2 regions of the Halanaerobaculum tunisiense genome follow, and region 2 is predicted to be linked to the other one. Evidence: a T-box and tRNA genes for the amino acid it is inferred to sense, from the RefSeq annotation. Region 2 holds a T-box; the other holds one or more tRNA genes.
What was found. The T-box of region 2 lies ahead of ACYQ3D_RS10475 (valine--tRNA ligase). A T-box ahead of a tRNA ligase gene usually reads a tRNA of that ligase, here a tRNA-Val.
Positions count from the first base shown of each region.

Region 1: it has a tRNA-Val gene. The T-box ahead of ACYQ3D_RS10475 (valine--tRNA ligase) is inferred to sense a tRNA for this amino acid. The anticodon was not compared.

Region 1 is NZ_BAAHYI010000006.1:124,477-135,012, reverse strand. It holds gene ltrA (group II intron reverse transcriptase/maturase) at 1-139, opposite strand, end outside; gene ACYQ3D_RS07335 (cysteine desulfurase family protein) at 1,015-2,121, opposite strand; gene ACYQ3D_RS07330 (CGGC domain-containing protein) at 2,160-2,495, opposite strand; gene ACYQ3D_RS07325 (ArsR/SmtB family transcription factor) at 2,526-2,864, opposite strand; tRNA gene ACYQ3D_RS07320 (tRNA-Val) at 3,081-3,156, opposite strand; tRNA gene ACYQ3D_RS07315 (tRNA-Leu) at 3,157-3,245, opposite strand; tRNA gene ACYQ3D_RS07310 (tRNA-Leu) at 3,353-3,440, opposite strand; tRNA gene ACYQ3D_RS07305 (tRNA-Cys) at 3,441-3,516, opposite strand; tRNA gene ACYQ3D_RS07300 (tRNA-Gly) at 3,523-3,595, opposite strand; tRNA gene ACYQ3D_RS07295 (tRNA-Phe) at 3,603-3,675, opposite strand; tRNA gene ACYQ3D_RS07290 (tRNA-Asp) at 3,683-3,759, opposite strand; tRNA gene ACYQ3D_RS07285 (tRNA-Val) at 3,880-3,955, opposite strand; gene ACYQ3D_RS07280 (PepSY1/2 domain-containing protein) at 4,105-5,541, opposite strand; gene ACYQ3D_RS07275 (cell wall hydrolase) at 5,554-6,036, opposite strand; gene ACYQ3D_RS07270 (hypothetical protein) at 6,104-6,442, opposite strand; gene ACYQ3D_RS07265 (hypothetical protein) at 6,546-6,953, opposite strand; gene hflC (protease modulator HflC) at 7,242-8,108, opposite strand; gene hflK (FtsH protease activity modulator HflK) at 8,108-9,166, opposite strand; tRNA gene ACYQ3D_RS07250 (tRNA-Leu) at 9,612-9,698, opposite strand; gene ACYQ3D_RS07245 (UTRA domain-containing protein) at 9,737-10,417, opposite strand.
Region 2 is NZ_BAAHYI010000012.1:48,589-59,124, reverse strand. It holds gene clpX (ATP-dependent Clp protease ATP-binding subunit ClpX) at 1-115, shown strand, start outside; gene lonB (ATP-dependent protease LonB) at 203-1,894, shown strand; gene lon (endopeptidase La) at 1,929-4,307, shown strand; gene yihA (ribosome biogenesis GTP-binding protein YihA/YsxC) at 4,294-4,878, shown strand; gene menA (1,4-dihydroxy-2-naphthoate octaprenyltransferase) at 5,039-5,935, shown strand; gene ACYQ3D_RS10480 (CPBP family intramembrane glutamic endopeptidase) at 5,928-6,497, shown strand; T-box leader at 6,559-6,767, shown strand; gene ACYQ3D_RS10475 (valine--tRNA ligase) at 6,864-9,521, shown strand; gene ACYQ3D_RS10470 (flavodoxin family protein) at 9,577-10,158, opposite strand; gene ACYQ3D_RS10465 (folate family ECF transporter S component) at 10,230-10,536, opposite strand, start outside.

The DNA of each region.
Region 1 (10,536 bases), on a different contig from region 2:
GCTCATATCTATCCTCTCTTAACTGCCTATATAATTCTTGCATATTCAGTTTATAGTTATTTCTATATTCATTGATACTTACATTATCAATTCCACCACAACCACCATTAGCCAGCACTTTTTGTCCTGCCTTATGCATTCGCCATTTATCTGTGATTAAATCTTTCAGACTGTATAAGGTTCGAAAATTTTTTTCACCTATCCTAATTTCACTACTTACCAGTTCTTTCTTTCCTGTCTCGATATCTTAACCCTTATCTTCATAGTACTCCTAAGCACGTCTTTAGGCTCTCACCAATCGCACCTCTTAGTTCACTACTACTTAAGTCATGGTATTCCCTAAATTCATCATATTTTCAGTTATTATTTCCTGTCTATATTTCTTTTAGAGCTCACTATCTTTAATAGCGTCTAAACCATTCTTATTAAGATATCATTGACAGTCTATTCTTAACTTCAATAACCTGACTATCCTTCACTGTAATCAACTTTCATTGATTTTTTTCGCTACTATGATAGCTTCTGAACTCTAATATATCCTCACTCTGGCTTTCCCATTTTAGGTTATACCATCATTTATCTCTATAGATTTCTATACAGAACTATATTAGAGACTCCTCTGGTCAATTACGAAAACTATTATAGCCATCCCAACCATAATCACACCTAGTAATTCGACATGGACACTCTCGTTATCTCGCTTTTTATCCAGAGCCACCTGCATCCCCCAAGTCGACATTGGACTTCTTCATTTTTATGGTGAATCGCCACTACTAAATGCCACCGACGGTTCACATATTGTTTTAGGCTGACTATTCACCTCAAACTCTTCAGATTCTATCTCACGATAGACACCCTGTTACTATTGGTTTCACACACCGATACGACGAAAACAGCATGGATAGAATTCTCATCTACTATTTTCATAATCTACAGAGCACACATAAAAAAAACACCTAGATAATCTAGGTGTTTAAAGTGATTAGTTTTATTAAGTTCAACTACCATAATTTATTAAAAGCTAGTTAATTGTTCCATTACCTTATCAATATCTTCTTTTGTAGTATAACGACCCAAACTAAATCTTACTGCTCCCATAGCTATTTCATCATCAATATTCATAGCTTTTAATATTCTTGAAGGTTCTTTCTTTCCAGAATGACATGCAGAACCAGTTGAAACAGCAATATCATCTAACTCATTTAATACTTCTAATCCATTCATTTCTTTAAAGCTTATATTTAATGTATTAGGAAGTCTTTTCTCAGGATGACCATTAAGAATTATATTATCTTTAAATTCATTAACTAATAAATCATAAAAATAATCTGTTAACTTCTTTAATTTATTACTATTAAGTTCATCATTAGCCACATCACAAGCTTCTCCTAGCCCAACTTCAAAAATAACATTCTCAGTTCCTGCCCGCTTCCCAAACTCTTGACCTCCACCATGAATCAAAGGTTCTATCTCTATTCCTTTTCTAATGTATAAAGCTCCAATTCCTTTCGGAGCATATAACTTATGACCAGCAACTGATAAAAAATCAACTCCTAATTCATCAACTTTCGTAGGAATTTTACCAACTGATTGGGCTGCATCAGTATGTACTAAAATTCCTTTCTTGTGAGCAATTTTACTAATTTCTTTTAGTGGTTGAATTGTACCCACTTCATTATTAGCGTGCATAATTGTAATCAATATTGTTTTATCAGTTATTGCATTGCGAACATCTTCAACATCGACCATTCCATAGGTGTCTACAGGTAAATACGTAATCTCAAAACCCTTCTTCTCCAAATATTTACAAACATTAATTATTGCTGGATGTTCAATTTGAGAAGTAATGATATGATTTCCCTGATCTTGATAAGCTTCAGCTACACCTTTAATAACTGTATTATTTGATTCACTACCTCCACTAGTAAATATTATTTCTTCAGAAGTAGCTCCTAAAAGATTTGCAACTTGACTTCTTGCTTTTTTAACAGCCTTCGCTGCTTTCTTCCCAAGTTCATGATCACTAGAAGGATTACCATATATATCATAAATATATGGTTCCATTGCTTTAGCCACTCTTTTATCTATTGGAGTAGTTGCATTATAATCTAAATAAATCATTAAAGTTCCCTCCCTTATAAATTCTCTTTAAAAGAATTTTAATGTGTCCATTCAATAACTTCAAGTCCTGTCTTCTCTTCAATCAGGTCCTGCATTCTTTTACCAAAAGGACAAGGATAATCAATATCACTAGGTGTTCCCCGCAAAATACAAGAAGCTAAAACAATCTTTTCAGCTCCTCTTTCTTTTAACATTGCTGCTCTTTTAATAGCTTTTTTACCTGGACAGCCACCACAAGTGATTACTCCTACAATATCTACTGGTCCTAATTCTTCAAAACCACCTTTTCCTTCTTTTGCAAAAGATAAACATGTTGTTGCTGGACAATATTCTTCAGTTTGTTGACATCTAATCAAACCTACCTTAATTGACATTATATCTCCTCCTGTTCTTAATATAATGATTTATTTTTCTTCCGAAAGAATCTTCTGTGAAATATCTATTTGTTCTGATAACTGTTCTAACATCACTTCTTTCATAATTTCTAAAGCTTCCACCATCTTAGGACTACAAATTTCATAAAATACATTTAACCCTTCTTTCCTAGTACAAACAATCTTCTTTTCCCGAAGTATTGATAAATGCTGAGAAACATTAGCTGTACTTGTTTCCATTTCTTGAGCTAGTTTACTAACATTCTTTTCTTCATTTAATAAAAGATAAAGAATTTCAATTCTTTTAGGACTAGCAATCGCTTTACAAATTTCAGCATGTAGTTCATATAATCTTCTTTTATTATCCATCTTTAACCCCCTTTATTAGTATTATTTGAATTGTTTTATTTAATAATTAAGTAATTTATTAAATACTTTATTACTGGTTATAATTATATTAAATAAAATAATAAAAATCAATAAATAATAGGTTTGGCTACAAAATGACCGCTATTATCCCCAAAAAATAAAAATAACCTGTCTTAGTGACAGGTCTTAATCCTTTATATTTCAATGCTTTATAAATGGTGGGGATAAGTGGGTTCGAACCACTGACCTCTACGATGTCAACGTAGCGCTCTCCCGACTGAGCTATATCCCCTGGTGCCGGGGGTGGGATTCGAACCCACACGGACACAAAGGTCCACCGGATTTTAAGTCCGATGCGTCTGCCAGTTCCGCCACCCCGGCCTATTTAGTTGATAATTTACAGTTAAAATCTATAAAACAGAATTCAGATAATTTCTATTTTAAGATTTTAATTGTCAATTCTCAATTGTACATTATAAATTATTTAATGGTGCCGGAGGTCGGACTCGAACCGACACGGGCACTAGGCCCACCGGATTTTAAATCCGATGCGTCTGCCAATTCCGCCACTCCGGCTGGAGGTGACACCCGGACTCGAACCGGGGGATGGAGGATTTGCAGTCCTCTGCCTTACCAACTTGGCTATGTCACCAAAGGGAGCGAAAGACGGGATTTGAACCCGCGACCTCCTCGATGGCAACGAGGCGCTCTACCAACTGAGCTACTTTCGCACAAGGGTAGCAAGACCCGGATTCGAACCGGGGACACGAGGATTTTCAATCCACTGCTCTACCAACTGAGCTATCTCGCCACTTCTATGGCGGGGACGACGAGATTCGAACTCGCGATCTCCGGCGTGACAGGCCGGCGTGTTAACCAACTACACCACGTCCCCACAATATTAGTTGACAATTTACAGTGTATAGTTTACAGTTAAAATCTTTACTCAAAATTAAAACAAGATTTTTATGGGTTTGACTTTAACTGTCAATTGTCAATTGTAAACTAGTTTTAATGGTGGGCGAAACAGGGCTCGAACCTGTGACCCCCTGCTTGTAAGGCAGGTGCTCTCCCAACTGAGCTATTCGCCCTAATGGGGTCTCTCTCTTACGCACCGTCTAATAGTATACACAAACAGGGGGCAAAGGTCAAGTATTTTTTTAATTAAAATAGTTGATTAAACTGATTTAAATAGTTCAAACTATTGTTTACTCTCTTAAACTAGTAATTAAAGGTTAAATTAATCACCAATCGTATAAATATCATCATCAATAGTCTTAATGCTCAATTCCTCTCCATTTTTAGCATCGATCTTAACACTATATTTCTTACCTCCACCTTTTACTTCACCAATAAATTCATAACACAATTTCTCTTCTCCTCTTACCTCAGCTAAGGCTAATATAGGTTTTTTAGTTAATTGAAGGTTATTACTTACTTTCTTCCTAGCTTCTTCTTTACTCAATTCTGGTTCTAATTTAGCAGAATCTCTTTTTTCGTGATGAAGTGCATAATCAATCCCATTAAATCCAATCACTTCTCCATTATCCAGTGCTACCTCTACTTTTACTGAATCAGGCTGGATTAACACTCCATTCTGCACCGGAACAAAAGAATTGATCAGTACCCGGTTAAAACTCTTAGCTGACGTAGACATCATATTATCGTAACCGTTATTAGCTAAAAACTCTGTAGCTTTCTTCTTAGCTGTATTATTATCTACTTGTTTATCTCCTACATCTCGCTGGTGTAGCAACCAGACTACTTGTCCTCCTTTTTTAGTTACATCTATTTGGACGACTCTATCCTCATCTTGTTTACTAGTTGCTCTCACAAAATGAGCCGGAAGATTAGCTCTTACAGTTCTTCCGTTTTCCAATTCAACCTGATTTTGGTCTACTACTTCGTAATCATATTGTTCAGGGTTATTAATATACCTTTGGGCAATCTTAGTTGCTTCTTCTTTTCCTACCTCATCTCCATCTAATTCAGATAAACCAGTCACCACATCTTGTTTATTAACCTGCATCACATTATCAGGTACTACTGATTTTAAATCATCTTGAATTCCTGTTAATTCAATCTTACCATCTAATTTAGCTAAACCTGATAAAGGACTAGCGGAATACTCTTTCTCTCCTTTCTCAATATTGATTCTCTTTTTATTATACCATTTAAAATCATTCTTTTCCATTTTATTATGCACTGTCTCTAAATCCTTATTAGCAACTTTGATCTGCTGGCGAAATTTAGCTAGCATCTGTTTTTCTTCTTGCTTTAATGTTCTATCAGCTACTTTACGATCCAGATAATTAGTGTAGCGAGAAACATTATGCAATAATCCTTTTAAATTATCTAAAGCATCACTATTCAAAGGCATACTTCCTAAATCTTCTTGAGCAGAATGAGAGGACTTCCAAGTATTAGATAAGTTAACTGATAAATTATTAGCAGAATCAGAGACTACTAAAGCCCCTAATTCTTCCTCTAAGGAATCAACATTATTATTTAATCCCTGGAATGCATTCTCATATCTATTATTTAATTCACTATTTATCTGGGTTAAAGTAGAGTACTGATCATAACCCCAGTATCCAGTAGCAGCAAGTCCTACTGCTAATACTAAAATCAATAACCATCTTTCATCCAACCAATCAGCAATTCCTTCGTTGTTCAACTTAACCCCTCCTTATTTAGCAAAGATATGTTTCCCTATTCTACGTGTTACTTGTCTAGAATAGATCCAATTTGTCTCCACTTTAGCAGGATTATAATAGTAAATAGATCCATAAGTAGGATCCCAACCACGTAAAGCAGAAAGAGTAGCTCTTATAATCTGATTACTTGGGGTTTCATTCCAGACATGACCCCGAGCTACTGCAGTAAAGGCCCAAGGTTGATAGATGACACCAGAAACTGAATTAGGAAATTTAGAACTATTTACTCTATTCATGATTACTGCTCCAACTGCTACTTGTCCAACTAATGATTCTCCTTTAGATTCGGCATGAATCGTTCTAGCCATTAATCTTGCTTTAGGAGATAAACTCCAGAAGTTTGAGGCAGCAGCTTTAGATTCTTCAATATTTTGGGTTGACCCACTATAATAAACAAACGTACCTGCACCAATTAATAGTAGAACTGCTAAAAATATTCCTATCCTTTTCTTCATTTTATCCTCCCCTATTAATTAATTTCGCTATTATCTTTTGTTTTTAACTTATCTAATATTCACAAACTTATCTTTTCTCTTCATCATCACGCGGAATTTCAGGTGGCTCAGGAGTTGGCCCTTCTCCTTCATCAGACGGACGATAAGGTGAGTGAACAACAGTAATACTATTTAATAAAATCTCTGTCTCTTCTGTTGTATCTCCTGTCGTTCTCTTTTTTCTTAATTCAGCTCGTGGTACTATCACAGTTACTTCATGAGGCTTATCATAGGCAAAACAACGGTCTACATCTATCTCTAATCCATCTAAATTAAGATAAATCTGATCTTGATTTCTACAATCACACTCCCTAGTAAATAAGTTAGCCACTTTTTCTTTTAAAGACTGTACTAAAGAAAAAATCATTTCTAACTCCCTCCTTAGTACAATCTATTCGCCATATCAATTAAGGGTGCAGTTTATTAAATAAAAAATCTCGCAGCTAAAATAGCTGCGAGATGATTGTTTATTATTTCTGATCATTATCATTTAATTTTTCAGCCAATTTCTCTTCGGAAGCCTCAATAATATCCTGTAAACCAGACCGACCTAACTCCATATTATCTGTCTCATTAGCTGGTGAACCTAAAAATACCTGATCGCCAAATCTACCTACTTGCTCAGCCACATCAGCTTTAAAGCTTGTCCATTCGCCAGTTTCTATTTCTGTTGTCGGGAAATTAAAACCTTCTCCTTTTTGCTGCAAACTGATAAAATCACTATCGTGTTCTTCTTTATCCTCTACATCTCTCATTAGTCCTTTATTATTAGCCTGAGACTCCATTTCATCAGCAATATTTATTGCCCCATTAGTTTCCTCTTCTAATTCATCTGCTTCTGGAATATAGTCTTCTTCATTGATTTCATTCTCTTCCATAGAGTATATCTCCTCCTTAAAATTAGTTTATTGTAATCTACACAAAATATAACACTTTCAAATAATTAAAGCCGCCTAGCTCACATGAGCTAGGCGGCTACTAACTACTTTAATTTAATATTCTGGTCTTCTACCTCCACCAAGACCACCATCACCAAGCAATAATAAAATGAGTAATAAAAAGATTAACATCATGTTATTCTCCATGCCATACTCACCCATTATGTATCCCTCCTTTTTAAATTACACTATATATTATTCACCCAAGGAGAAAGTGTGAAAGAAAAATTATTGGCTAGTATTTAGATTAATATTATTGAAATACTTTAAAAAATCACTTTCCGGATCCAATAAAAGAGTGGTTTTATCCTGCATAGTCTTTCTATAAGTCTCCAGAGTTTTAATGAACTGATAGAATTCTGGATCCTGATTATAAGCTTCAGCATAGATCTCTAAGGCTTGAGCATCACCTGCACCGCGAAGTTGGCGAGCTTTCTTTTTAGCTTCAGCCAGAATAATTGTTTTTTCTTTCTCCACTTTAGCACGAATTTCCGCAGCCTGCTGATCTCCTTCTGCTCGATATCTATTAGCTTCTTCTCTTCGGTGAGCATTCATTCGCGAATAGACAGATTGCGCGTTAGCTTTAGGTAGATCAGCTCTTTTAATTCTAACATCTACAACCTCAATCCCTAGACTCTTACTATCCTGATTACTTTTTTTAGTCACCTCGCTCATTATCTCCTTTCGCTCCGGAGAGATTATCTCATCTAAAGTATACTTCCCTAATTCAGCCCTTACTTCGGAATAAACAATATCATCTAACTGAGATTGAGCAGCTGCCATAGTACCTACGCTTTGGTAAAATAACAAAGGATCTTCAATTCGCCACTGAGCGTAATTATTAACTTCTAAATTTTTCTCATCGGCAGTATAAACTACCTTAGGATTTGAATCGTACTCTAAAATCTGCTCTTCAAAATACTTAACGTTCTGAAGCAGGGGAATCTTAAATTTAAGTCCTGGCTCAGTAATTGACTTAACTGGATCTCCAAACTCCAGAACTACTACTTGCTCAGTCTCACTAACAATAAAACAAGTATTAATCAATATAATCCCGATAATACCTAATATAATTATTAAACTTAATTTTTTCATTATTTAACCTCACCTTCTTGCGCCTGGTCTAAATTCAACATTTTAAGAACTCCTTGCGAGTTATTACCTATAATGACTCTATCTAGCTTAGGTAAGACTTCTTCCATAGTCTCTAAATAAAGTCGAGTCCTAGTTACTTGTTTACCAGACTTATACTTTTTCAATAATTTATTAAAGCGAGCAACATTACCTTCAGCTTCAGCAATCCGTTCCGCTTTATCAGCTTCAGCTTTCTTTATAATCTTAGCTGCTTCTCCTTTAGCTGTCGGAATCACCTGGCTTCTATAAGCCTGAGATTGATTCACCTTGGTATGTTTATCTTCTTTAGCACTTGCTACATCTCTATAAGCTTCTTCAACAGGTTGAGGAACTGATACATCTTGAAATAGAAAATTATTAACATGAAGTCCAGACCTGTAATCATCTAATATTCCCTGTAGTAACTCCTTAGCTTCTAACTGGATTTGACTCTTCTTTTTAGTTAGGACATCCTGAATTCCATTCTGGCCTACCACCTGACGTAAGGCAGCTTCTGCAGCATCCTGGATTGTATCATTAGGATTTTTAATCCAGAATAGATACTGAATCGGATCTTTGATTTTATACTTAATTACAGCTTCAGCCGAAACAATTGCTAAATCGCCAGTTAACATTAAAGATTCATCCTTATTTTTCTCATATTTAGCAGGAGGACCAGAGTCAATAGTTCTAAATCCTAATTCAATTCTTCTCATTTGAGTTACTTTAGGAGTGTAGGCGGTCTCAATAGGATAAGGTAGGTGATAATGCAAACCTGACTCTACCTGTCGTGTAAACTTACCAAATCGAGTTACAACTCCTATCTCTTTAGGGCCAACTTTATAGATTCCAGTAGCTAAGTAGATAAGTACTAACACCAGTAATATAATACTAATCGGTAACTTACCTAGAGAAAAACGAGGCCCAGTCTCCTTCTTGGTAGCAGTCGATTCTCCACTATCATTAATATCAATCACTTCTTCTTCCTCTTCTAGTCCTTGATCAGTAAATAAAGTCAATATATCATCCCAAAAACTCATTTAATCACTTCCTTTTGTTAGATGTTGTCAGTCATGTGCAAATGGTTTCTATTACGGAAGGTCTGTTTTCTAGACCTGTAGGGTGTGTCGTGAGCTAATTCAAAACCTTTAAATTCATTCCGTAAAAATAAAAGTTACTCGGAAAAAAAGCTACTTTGTAGCTTTTCCGAACTAGCTGTTGAATTTTTATTGCTAACTTTTTATTAAAAAGTAAAGCAATATATCAATAATTTAAGAGGTCATACATTACTTCTACTATAAAAAGACTTAATTTCCTTGAAAAATAAAGAAATTGCTTAAGTATTCTCCACAAAAAAATAAAAAAGCACACCCTACTAGTAGGCATGCTTAAACTTAACGACAAACTATACTTATTGGCACCGAAAATATATATGTATCTGTGAAATAAAATTTAATAATCAAACTAACAACTTATAATTAAATATGGTGCCGAGGGTGGGATTTGAACCCACACGGACAAGAGCCCATAGCGCCCTCAACGCTACGCGTCTGCCAGTTCCGCCACCTCGGCTCCTTTGTATTATACCATACTTTTAAAAAAAGTCAATATTAAACTACTAATTCTCCTGGCAGTACCAATTGCACACTATCAGCATCAAAGTAGTAATTCTCAATCCCAATTGGTAATTTATCAATCAACATAATTCGTTGGCTTTTAACTATCGGGCTTTCTCTATCTATATCCAACTTATCAGCTAAGAAGGCATTAGCCTCTTCTACCTGAATAATATTATTCTTAAACTTGAGGTTATTAACTCCTTTATTTCCAAATAACTCATATAATGAATCTAGATTACAAATTCGATCTTGATTGATATCAGAACTTAAATAAGTAATAACTTCTTGTAAACCATAAGCTTCGTTATCAATCATCCGTACCTGAACTATCTTATATAACTCTTCTTCTTCATCAGTCTGAACTAACTCATCAAACTCAAAATCATCAATCTGTTGTAGTTTGACATCACTAGCAGCCACTTCTCCATCCTGCCGTAGTAATTGAATAGTAGCTTTCTGTAAGTCAGCTTCTCTACCTGACAAACGTTGTTCCATATTCCGAGCGTATTTTTCTCTTAACTCCATTAGTGAAATATTGGCTTCAGATAAAATAGTCCGGACATACCGCGGAGTAGTCTCCACTCGCTCAGCAATATCACTGATCTTCAAAAAAGGATCATGGCGAGCAAAATTAATAATCTGTTCTTTTTTAGTTAAGTCTTCTGCTTGCATAGCTAACACTCCTTTAATTGAATTGATTAGTCTGTTATCTATTATTTCTAACTTATGGTATTTTATACATCCAAAAAAAGAAAAAAGCAACCAGCTAAAGCTGGTTGCCTACTAACTAT
Region 2 (10,536 bases):
TGATATACCATCTTATGAAGATGTTACTAAGTGTATTATTACCGAGGAAGTAGTTGATGAGGACGATACTCCAAAATTAGTTAAGGTTGGTGACCAGAGAGAAGAAACTGCTTAACATTAGCAGTTTCTTCTTTATTTAAGGATAAAAACTCTCTCTTAGGGAAATAATAGATAAAGAATAATTTACTAAGGGGGAGTTAATGTGGATTTTGCTGTTAATATTTTTACTCTAGTGCAATTCTTTTTTACAGTAGTAATTGGACTATATTTTTGGAATTTGTTACAAAAACAACGTAGTAACAAAAAATCAATTAATAAGGAATCAAAGAAAGAACTTCAGAAATTACATAAAATGAGACAGAGATCTTTGACTAAACCATTGGCGGAGAAGATAAGACCAGATAGTTTCTCTGATATTGTAGGTCAAGAGGATGGGATTAAAGCTTTACAAGCAGCTTTGTGTGGTCCTAATCCCCAACATGTGATTATCTATGGTCCGCCTGGAGTAGGTAAAACAGCAGCAGCCAGACTAGTCTTAGAAGAAGCCAAGAAACGTTCTGATTCACCATTTGATAATGAATCTGATTTTGTGGAGTTAGATGCTACTACTGCTCGCTTTGATGAACGAGGAATTGCCGATCCCTTAATTGGATCAGTTCATGATCCTATTTATCAAGGGGCAGGAGCTATGGGGTCAGCCGGTATTCCGCAGCCTAAACCAGGAGCAGTAACCAAAGCGAATGGGGGTATGTTATTCATAGATGAGATTGGTGAATTACACCATATCCAGTTGAATAAACTGCTTAAAGTTTTAGAGGATAGAAAAGTGTTTTTAGAAAGCTCGTATTACCAAGAAAGTGATGATAATATACCTCGTCATATTCATGAGATCTTTCAAAAAGGTCTACCAGCTGATTTTAGATTAATAGGTGCTACCACAAGCAGACCACAGGAGATTCCACCAGCTATCCGTTCTCGTTGTTTAGAAATCTTTTTTAATCCTTTAATGCCTCAGGATATAGAAAATATTGTACATAGTGCCATTAAGAAAATAGATTTTGTAGTAGAAGAAGGAATTATAGAAGTGATTAAGAAGTATGCTACTAATGGTAGAGAGGCAGTAAATATGGTTCAGACAGCTGGCGGAATTGCTCTTACTGAAGGACGACATAAGATTAGAAAAAAGGATATAGAGCGAGTGATTATGAATGGCCAGTATTCACCACGTCCTTTAGATGATATTCCTGCTAACTCGCAGATAGGAGTAGTTAATGGTCTTGCTGTTATGGGAGCTAATAGAGGTATTGTGGACCAGTTAGAAGTCTCTGCTACTAGAGTGGGAGCAGGCAAAGGAAAATTGAATATTACTGGAGTTGCTGAAGAAGAGGAAAAAGGTAACCGGCATCGCAAAATCAGACATAAGAGTATGGTTAAGGATTCTGCTAAGAATGTGCTGACAGTAGTTAAAAAGATCTTAGATATAGATTTAAATCAATATGATATTCATATTGATTTTACTAGTGATATAGTAGTTGATGGCCCATCAGCAGGAGTAACTATGGCAGTAGCTTTATATTCTGCTTTAACTAATAAACCAGTTGATAATAAAGTAGCTATGACAGGAAAAATATCAGTTAATGGTTTGATTAGGCCTATTGGAGGGGTAATTCCTAAAGTTAGAGCTGCTGTTAGAGCTAATGCAGCTAAGATTTTAATTCCTAGTGAAAACTGGCAGGATTTATTTGCTAGTGAAGAATTTTCGGAAGTGGAGATTATTAAAGTTGATAGTTTAAAACAAGCTTTAGAGGAAGCAATTGTTGCTGAAGCTTTAGAAAAAGATGAAAACCTTGAATTTGATATAGAATTAGATTCTTTTTCTGCTTCGCTAGCTTAAATAAATGGAAGTTGTTGGATATGGAGGGATAGATATGGATAAAGATAAAGAACAAGAAATTGTAATGGAGAGTAGTGAAGAAGTAAATGTTGATACTGGTCACTTCCCCTTATTAGCTTTAAGGGGCTTGATCATTTTTCCTAATATGATTACCTCATTATTAGTAGGTAGAGATAAGTCAATAGCAGCTTTAGAGGAAGCAATGGAAGAAGATAAGAAGATTTTGTTAAGTGCTCAGGAAGATGAAAGAATAGAAGAACCTACTACTGATGATATATATGAGATCGGGACTATTGCTCAAGTAAAGCAGTTAATGAGACTTCCGGATGGAACAATTAAAATTTTAGTAGAAGGCTTAGAAAGAGTAAAATTAACTCAGATTACGCAAGAAGATCCTTATTTTGCAGCTGATTTTGAAGTTTTAAGAGCTGAAGAAACAGTAGAAGAGACAGAGTTAGAAGCTTTGATGCGCAGTGTAGTTAATAAGTTTGAAGAGTATGTAAAAGATAATAAAAAGTTACCGCCGGAAACAATGATGACAGTTACTAATATAGAGGAGCCAGGACGATTAGTTGACGTAATTGCTTCTCATATGTCATTAAAGGTTAAGCAACAACAGGATATCTTAGAATCTATTTCTTATCGGGATAGACTAGAAAAGATATATAGTATTTTGGAGAAAGAACTGGAAATTTTAGAGGTTAAGAATAAGATTAATGACCAAGTCCGGGAGCAGGTAGAAAAGAGACAAAAAGAGTATTATCTCAAGGAACAGATGAAGGCTATTAAGAATGAATTAGGTGATGGTGCTAATAGTGAAGTAGAAGAGTATAAAGAGAAAATTGAAGCAGCTGATTTACCAGATAATGTAACAGAAAAAGCAATTGAAGAGGCAGAGAAATTAGACAAGATGCCACCTAATGCTAACGAAGCAGTTGTAGTTAGAAAATATTTAGATTATATTTTGGATTTGCCTTGGAATGACTATAGTGAAGATAAATTAATTATTGATGAGGTTGAAGAACAGCTTAATCAAGATCACTATGGTTTAGAGGATGTTAAAGAACGTATTTTAGAGTACTTAGCAGTTAGGAAATTAAGTGATGAGATGAAGACCCCTATTTTGTGTCTTGTTGGCCCGCCTGGAGTGGGTAAGACTTCTTTAGGTAGGTCTGTTGCTGAATCAATTGGAAGAGAGTTTGTTCGACTTTCGTTAGGTGGCTTAAAGGATGAAGCAGAAATTAGAGGTCATAGACGAACTTATGTAGGAGCTAGACCAGGACGGATTATTAGTTCTATGAGTGATGCAGGTACTAAAAATCCTGTCTTCTTATTGGATGAAATCGATAAAGTTAAAGGAGACTTTAGAGGTGATCCTGCTGCTGCTTTATTAGAAGTGCTTGATCCAGAACAGAATAGTGAATTTAGCGATAATTATCTGGAGTTACCTTTTGATTTATCTGATGTACTATTTATTACTACAGCTAATACTACCGATACTATTCCTCGACCTTTATTGGACCGGATGGAAGTAATCAAAATTTCTGGTTATACAGAAGAGGAAAAAGTAGAGATTGCAGATCAGTTTTTACTACCAGAACAGGTAGAGAATCATGGGTTAGAGGAGAATGATTTAAAAATATCTCAAAATGCCTTACAACAGGTGATTAGAAATCATACCCGGGAAGCAGGAGTCAGAACTTTAGAAAGAAAATTAGCTTCTATTTGTCGTAAAGCAGCTAAGAAAGTAGTAGAAGGAAAAGAAAGATCTACTAGAGTTGATTTACGTAACCTTGAGAAGTATTTAGGAATTTCTAAATATAAATATGGTGAGATAGAAGAGGAAAATAGAGTAGGGGTAGTCACTGGTCTAGCCTGGACAACTACTGGTGGAGATATCCTTAATATAGAAGTATCTATTGTCCCAGGTGAAGGTAAACTGATTTTAACGGGTAAGTTAGGCGAGGTAATGAAGGAATCAGCCCAGACTGCTTTAAGTTATGCTCGTAGTAAAGCAGATGAGTTTGATTTTGAGGATGAATTTTATAAAGAGTATGATATACATGTTCATGTTCCCCAAGGAGCAATTCCTAAGGATGGTCCTTCAGCAGGGATTACTCTAGCTACAGCTTTGATTTCTGCTTTAGCTGATAGGCCAGTTAGTGGTAAGATTGCTATGACAGGAGAAGTGACTCTACGAGGTAAAGTACTTCCTGTAGGCGGTATTAAGAGTAAAGTATTAGCTGCGCAAAGAGCTGGTATAGAAAAGGTTATTCTCTGCCAAGAAAACGAAAAGAATTTAGAGAAGGTACCTGATAATGTAAAACAGGAGTTAGAATTTATGCTTGTAGAAGATATGGACCAAATTCTAGCTGAAGTTTTACTTCAGGAGGGTCAAGATGAAGATCAATAATCCTGAATTTATCTGTAGTGCCTACCAGAGAGAGGATTATCCTTATCATAATCTGCCAGAAATTGCTTTAGCTGGGCGCTCAAATGTAGGGAAATCATCTTTGGTTAATCAAATCATTAACCGTCATAATTTAGCTTTTACCAGTTCTCAGCCAGGTAAGACACAAGCAATTAACTTTTATAAGATAGATAATTATTTCTATTTTGTAGATCTACCGGGCTATGGTTTTGCTCGAGTGCCTGATAAAGTAAAAGAAGAGTGGAGTGTGATGATTGAGAATTATCTGTTTAATCGCTCCCATTTAGAAGGTATCATTTTGATAGTTGATGCCCGGCACAAACCAACTGATGATGATATAATGATGTATGATTGGTTATTAGAAATGCAATTGCCTACTTTAGTAGCAGCTACTAAAGTGGATAAATTAAAGAGGAGTGAACGCAAGCCGCAAGAAAAATTAATTAAAGAAACTTTGGAGTTAACTCCTTTTACTCCTTTTACTTTCTTTTCAGCTGAAACAGGAGAAGGGAAACAGGAAGTAGTTAAATTTATTAATCAATTCATTGATTAAGAGTGGGGATAGTATCTCCACTCTTTTCTTATTTAGGCTGGTTGTGTCAGCATGAGGAATCAGTGAATTTTTTACGGAAAGTTTTTATTAAAAATTTGTCTAGTATATTAAATTAACAATTGGGAAATGATATTTTTAAAGGAAAGTAAGGAGGAAAATAATGGCCAGATTAAAGTTATGGCTGAGAGCGGTGCGACCTTTTTCCTTTACTGCTTCTTTATTACCTGTTTTCTTAGGCGGAGGACTTGCTATTAAAGAACAAAGTTTTAATCTGGAATTATTCTTGTTGACTAGCTGTGGAGTCTTATTATTACATAGTGGTACTAACTTGTTGAATGATTATTATGACTATCAGTCTGGAGTGGATACTGAAGAATCTTATGGCTCAAGTGGTATTCTAGTTCAGGGACTGTTGCCAGCTAGATCTATCAAGCAAGTAGGAGTCACCTGTTTTATATTAGTTTTACCTGTTGTTAGCTATCTGGTTTATTTGCGGGGAGTGGTAGTAGCTAGTTTAGCAGTGGTAGGAATTATAGGAGGCTATTTTTATACTGCTCAACCAATTAATTATAAGTACTATGCCTTAGGAGTTCCTATAGTTTTTTGTTTGCTAGGCCCGCTAGTAGTAATTGGAACTTATTATGTGCAGACAGGTCAATATAGTGGAGAAGTATTATTTGTTTCACTACCTTTGGGGTTGTTAGTTAGTGCTATTTTACAAGGGAATGACCTGCGAGATATTGAACATGATTCTAGAGTTAATATTAAGACCTTAGCTATTTTACTAGGTAGAAAAGGTGCGGTTCGATTATATTTAGGGTTAGTTGCTATGGCTTATTTAGTTTTAGTTAGTCTAGTATTTCAGGAATTAGTTACTAACTGGGCTTTAGTTACGTTGTTGACTCTACCTGCTGCAGTTAATAATATTGTTTTAGTAAGTAACTCTATAGTTGATCCCCCACCAGGTTTAGAAAAAATTGATTTTAAAACAGCCCAACTACATGTTAGTTTTGGAAGTTTATTGGTGTTAGCTGTTATAGGGGCCAACTTTGTTTAAGTTAGGATTAATACTTGGGCTGGTGAATATTGGTTGGTTACTAGTCTTTCAAGCTGCTGTGTTAAATTTCTGGTGGCGCTTAATTATAGTAGCTAGTCTTCAGTTATTGCTAGCAGGTAGTTATAGTCGGTTAGATATTTCTTGGGATCTAGCTGATCTAGTCTGGGGTGGATTATCAGCACTTGGTTTATATTTTATTTTTTGGGTAGGAAATAAACTTAGTCCGTTGTTGTTAGTAGATGCTAAAGAAGAGATAGCTACTGTGTATCAGCTTCGTCAGCAGCTAGAATTACCTGTTATTAGTCTGATTTTGTTGGTAGTTGGCCCTAGTGAGGAGATTTTTTGGCGGGGGTTTATTCAACAGAAGTTAGGTTATTGGGTGACTGCTTTCCTGTATGCTTTACTCCATATTTGGACTGGTAATCTAATCTTAATTTTAGCTGCTTTAGTAGCTGGTTTGTTTTGGGGTTGGTTGTTTTTACAGCGTGATAGTTTATTACTAGTTATTATTTCTCATACGTTATGGGATCTATTAATCTTTGTTTTCTTTCCTGTAGCTTGAAATATAGTTGACAATTAACTTAAATAATTATATGATTATAGATGATAATAGCTAAATAAGAAATAAAGCGTAGAGGAAGAGTAGTAGATTAAGCTCTCCCTTACAGAGAGGAGTACTTATAGGGTACTCTAAGGGATCTGAATTGAAGTCGCTTCTAAGCTATCAAATTGAAGTTTAAAAGTAGGTTTGGTCGGGGCTGTCCGTTATCCAGTTAGAGTGCCTTAAGAATTAAGGTGGTACCGCGGAAGTGATTCCTCTTTCGTCCTTAACTAGGATGGAAGGGGTTTTTTAATTTAAAAGGGTTTGATTTTTATGGTTTTAACTGTAAATTGTAAATTATACACTAATATAAAGGGAGGAACTAAGATGAGTGAAGAAGAATTAGCAACAACTTATAATCCAGATCAAGTAGAAGAAAAATGGTATACTTATTGGCAGGAAAATGGTTATTTTGAGGCTGAGGTTAATGAAGATAAAGAATCATTTACAGTAATGATGCCTCCGCCAAATGTAACAGGTCAATTACATATTGGTCATGCTTTAGATATGACTTTTCAGGATATTTTAATCCGTTGGAAGCGAATGCAAGGTTATGAAGCTTTATGGGTGCCAGGAACTGATCATGCTAGTATTGCTACTGAGGTTAAAGTAGTGGATAAGATGCGGCGAGAAGAAGGCCTAGAGAAAGATGATATTACTCGGGAAGAATTTTTAGATCGTGCTTGGGACTGGACAGAAGAGTACGGAACTACAATTACTAATCAGTTAACTAAGTTAGGGATTTCCTGTGATTGGAGTAGACAAAGGTTTACTATGGATGAAGGTTGTAATCAAGCAGTCAAGGAAGCTTTTGTAGAGTTATATGATAAAGGACTTATTTATCAGGGAGATTATATTATTAACTGGTGTCCTGACTGTGAAACTACTCTGTCTGATGTTGAGGTAGAACACGAAGACGAATCTGGCAAATTATATCACTTGAAGTATAATTTCAAGGATAGAGATGATTATATTGTAGTAGCTACTACTAGACCAGAAACAATGCTGGGAGATACGGCTATAGCTGTTAATCCAGCTGATGAACGCTATCAAGATTTGATTGGAGAGACAGTAATTGTTCCTATTGTTAACCGTGAGATTGAGATTATTGCTGATGAATATGTTGATTCTGAGTTTGGTACTGGGATGGTTAAAGTAACTCCGGCTCATGATCCAAATGACTTTGAGATGGGCCAACGTAATGATTTAGAGATAATTAAAGTGATTGATGACCAAGCTAATATGACAGCAGAAGCTGGCAAGTATGAAGCTATGGATCGTTATGAATGTCGCAAGCAGTTAATTGCTGATTTAAAGTCAGCTGGATTACTAGAGGAGATTGAAGAGCATGAACATTCAGTCGGCCAGTGTTATCGGTGTGATACTACTATTGAACCATTAGTTTCCCAACAGTGGTTTGTTGCTATGGAAGAGTTAGCTGAACCAGCTATTGAAGCAGTCAAAGAGGGAGATATTAATTTTGTTCCCGATCGCTTTGATAAGGTATACTTTAATTGGATGGAGAATGTAAGAGACTGGTGTATTTCCCGACAACTATGGTGGGGCCATCAGATTCCTGTTTGGTACTGTCAAGATTGTGAGGAAGTAATTGTAACTACTGACCAGCCTACAGAATGTTCAGAGTGTGGTAGTCAAGATTTAAAACAAGATGAAGATGTATTAGATACCTGGTTTAGTTCTGGATTATGGCCTTTCTCCACGTTAGGTTGGCCAGAGGATACAGCTGATCTAGATTACTTCTATCCTACTGATGTGTTAGTAACTGGGCGGGATATTATCTTCTTCTGGGTAGCGCGAATGATCTTTATGTCTTTAGAATTTATGGAGGAAAAACCTTTCTCTGATATTTATATTCATGGATTGGTACGCGATGCTCAAGGACGGAAGATGAGTAAGTCTTTAGGTAATGGAGTCGACCCAATTGAAGTAATTGATGAATATGGAGCAGATACTTTACGATTTACCCTGATTACTGGTAATACACCAGGGAATGATATCCGTTATCGAAAAGAACGAGTCGAGGCTAGTCGTAATTTTGCTAATAAGTTATGGAATGCTTCCCGGTTTGTACTGATGAATTTAGAAGATTTTGCTTTAGAGGAGATTGATTATAGTAAGTTAGAGTATACTTTAGCTGATCAGTGGATGTTGAGTCGGTTAAATAAGAAGATCAAACAAATCACTGATCTATTAGATGATTATCAATTTGGCCAGGTAGCAGAGGAATTATATGATTTTGTCTGGAGTGAATTCTGTGACTGGTATATTGAATTAATCAAACCTAGATTATACCAAGATGAAGATGAAATTGCTTATCAGACAGCACAACATGTAGTCTGGTTTACCTTAAGTAATATTTTAAGGTTATTACATCCGTGTATGCCGTTTATTACTGAAGAGATTTGGGAGCAATTGCCAAGTGGAGCTGATAGCTTAATAGATGCTACTTGGCCTGAGCTAGATAGTCTATCTATTAATGACCAAGCAGAAGCTAAAATGGAAGTTATTATGGATGTAATTAAAAATATTAGAAATATCAGAAATGAAATGAAAGTTAATCCGGGCAAAGAAATTACTGCTATCTTAACTTCTGACCAGACTGAGAAACTAGAGACTATTGAAGAAGGTAGAGGCTATATTGCTGATTTAGCTAAGGTAAATGATCTAACAATCACACCTGAAGTTGATGATAGACCGGATAAGGCTTCTACAGCAATTACTGAACAAGTAGAAATTATTTTACCACTACAGGATTTAATTGATATTGATAAAGAAATTGCTCGGCTAGAAGAAGAGGTTGAGGAAGTAGAGTACGAAATAGAACGAGCCAAAGGTAAGTTAGCTAACGAAGGATTCGTTAATAATGCTCCTGAACATTTAGTAGAAGAAGAAAAAGAGAAGAAGGAAGAATACACTGCTAAAAGAGAACAGTTACAGGAGAGATTAGCTGAATTAAGAGAGTAAGTTTAAAATTTAAGTTTTAGCTGTTGAAGACCAGTTCCTTTGTGGGACTGGTCTTTTATAATTTACTAACTAATTTTTGACTCCAATTTTTAATTTTATTTAATTTATAGGGCCTGTCTTTAATAGGTTGCTGATCAATATTTCCTACAAAAAAAGTATCAGAGTAATCGACATTAAGTGATTTAAATAATAAGTCTATAGTCCCGGTAACGTATTTAAATCTATCTTCAGTTAGAGGTTGTCCAGCGGTAGAGATAAAACCTGCAACTCTTTTTTTATCTGCCTTAACTAAGGGATCATTAAGTACAACTTTGCTGGCCCAGAGGGCTTGGCAGCGATCAATTAGAGTCTTTAGTTGGGCCGAAACAGAATTAAAATAAAGTGGTGAGGCAAATAAGATTAAATCAGCCTGGTTGAATTTAGTATATAGCTGAGTCATATCATCTTTGATTATACAGCCCAGTTGTTCTTCACAGCTACCACATGCTTGACAAGGACTTATATCTAGCTTATTGGCTGAAATATATTCAAAATCCATTTCAGGCTTTATTTTTTTAATCTCTGTGACTGCTGTTTGTAAAAGTTGGGCATTATTTCCCTTTTGGTTAGGACTTCCTAAAATAGATAAACCTTTCATAATTTTTCTCCTTTCGATAAAGTATGATGCAGGGGCGGAGGGTAAGGTAAAAAAATTAGTTTTTATACTGATTATTTTGTTTCTCTATTTTCTTGATAGCGGAAGAAAGATTTAATTACTAAAAATTCAATTGGTCCAATAATTATTCTAGTTACTAAACGACTTGGTAATAAAGCAAGAAAAGCTTTGCCATATAATATTTTAAGCCATAAAGTATTAAAAACAAGTGAAGTTAATACTTCGACAGTTATAATAGAAAATAATAATTTTTTAATTTGGTTCTTACTGTTATCTTTATAAAAGACTAAACCAGGAATTACACCTATCAGTGCAGCACTTAAAGTGAATCCTGGAAAGTATATTCCATGAGCTCGAATA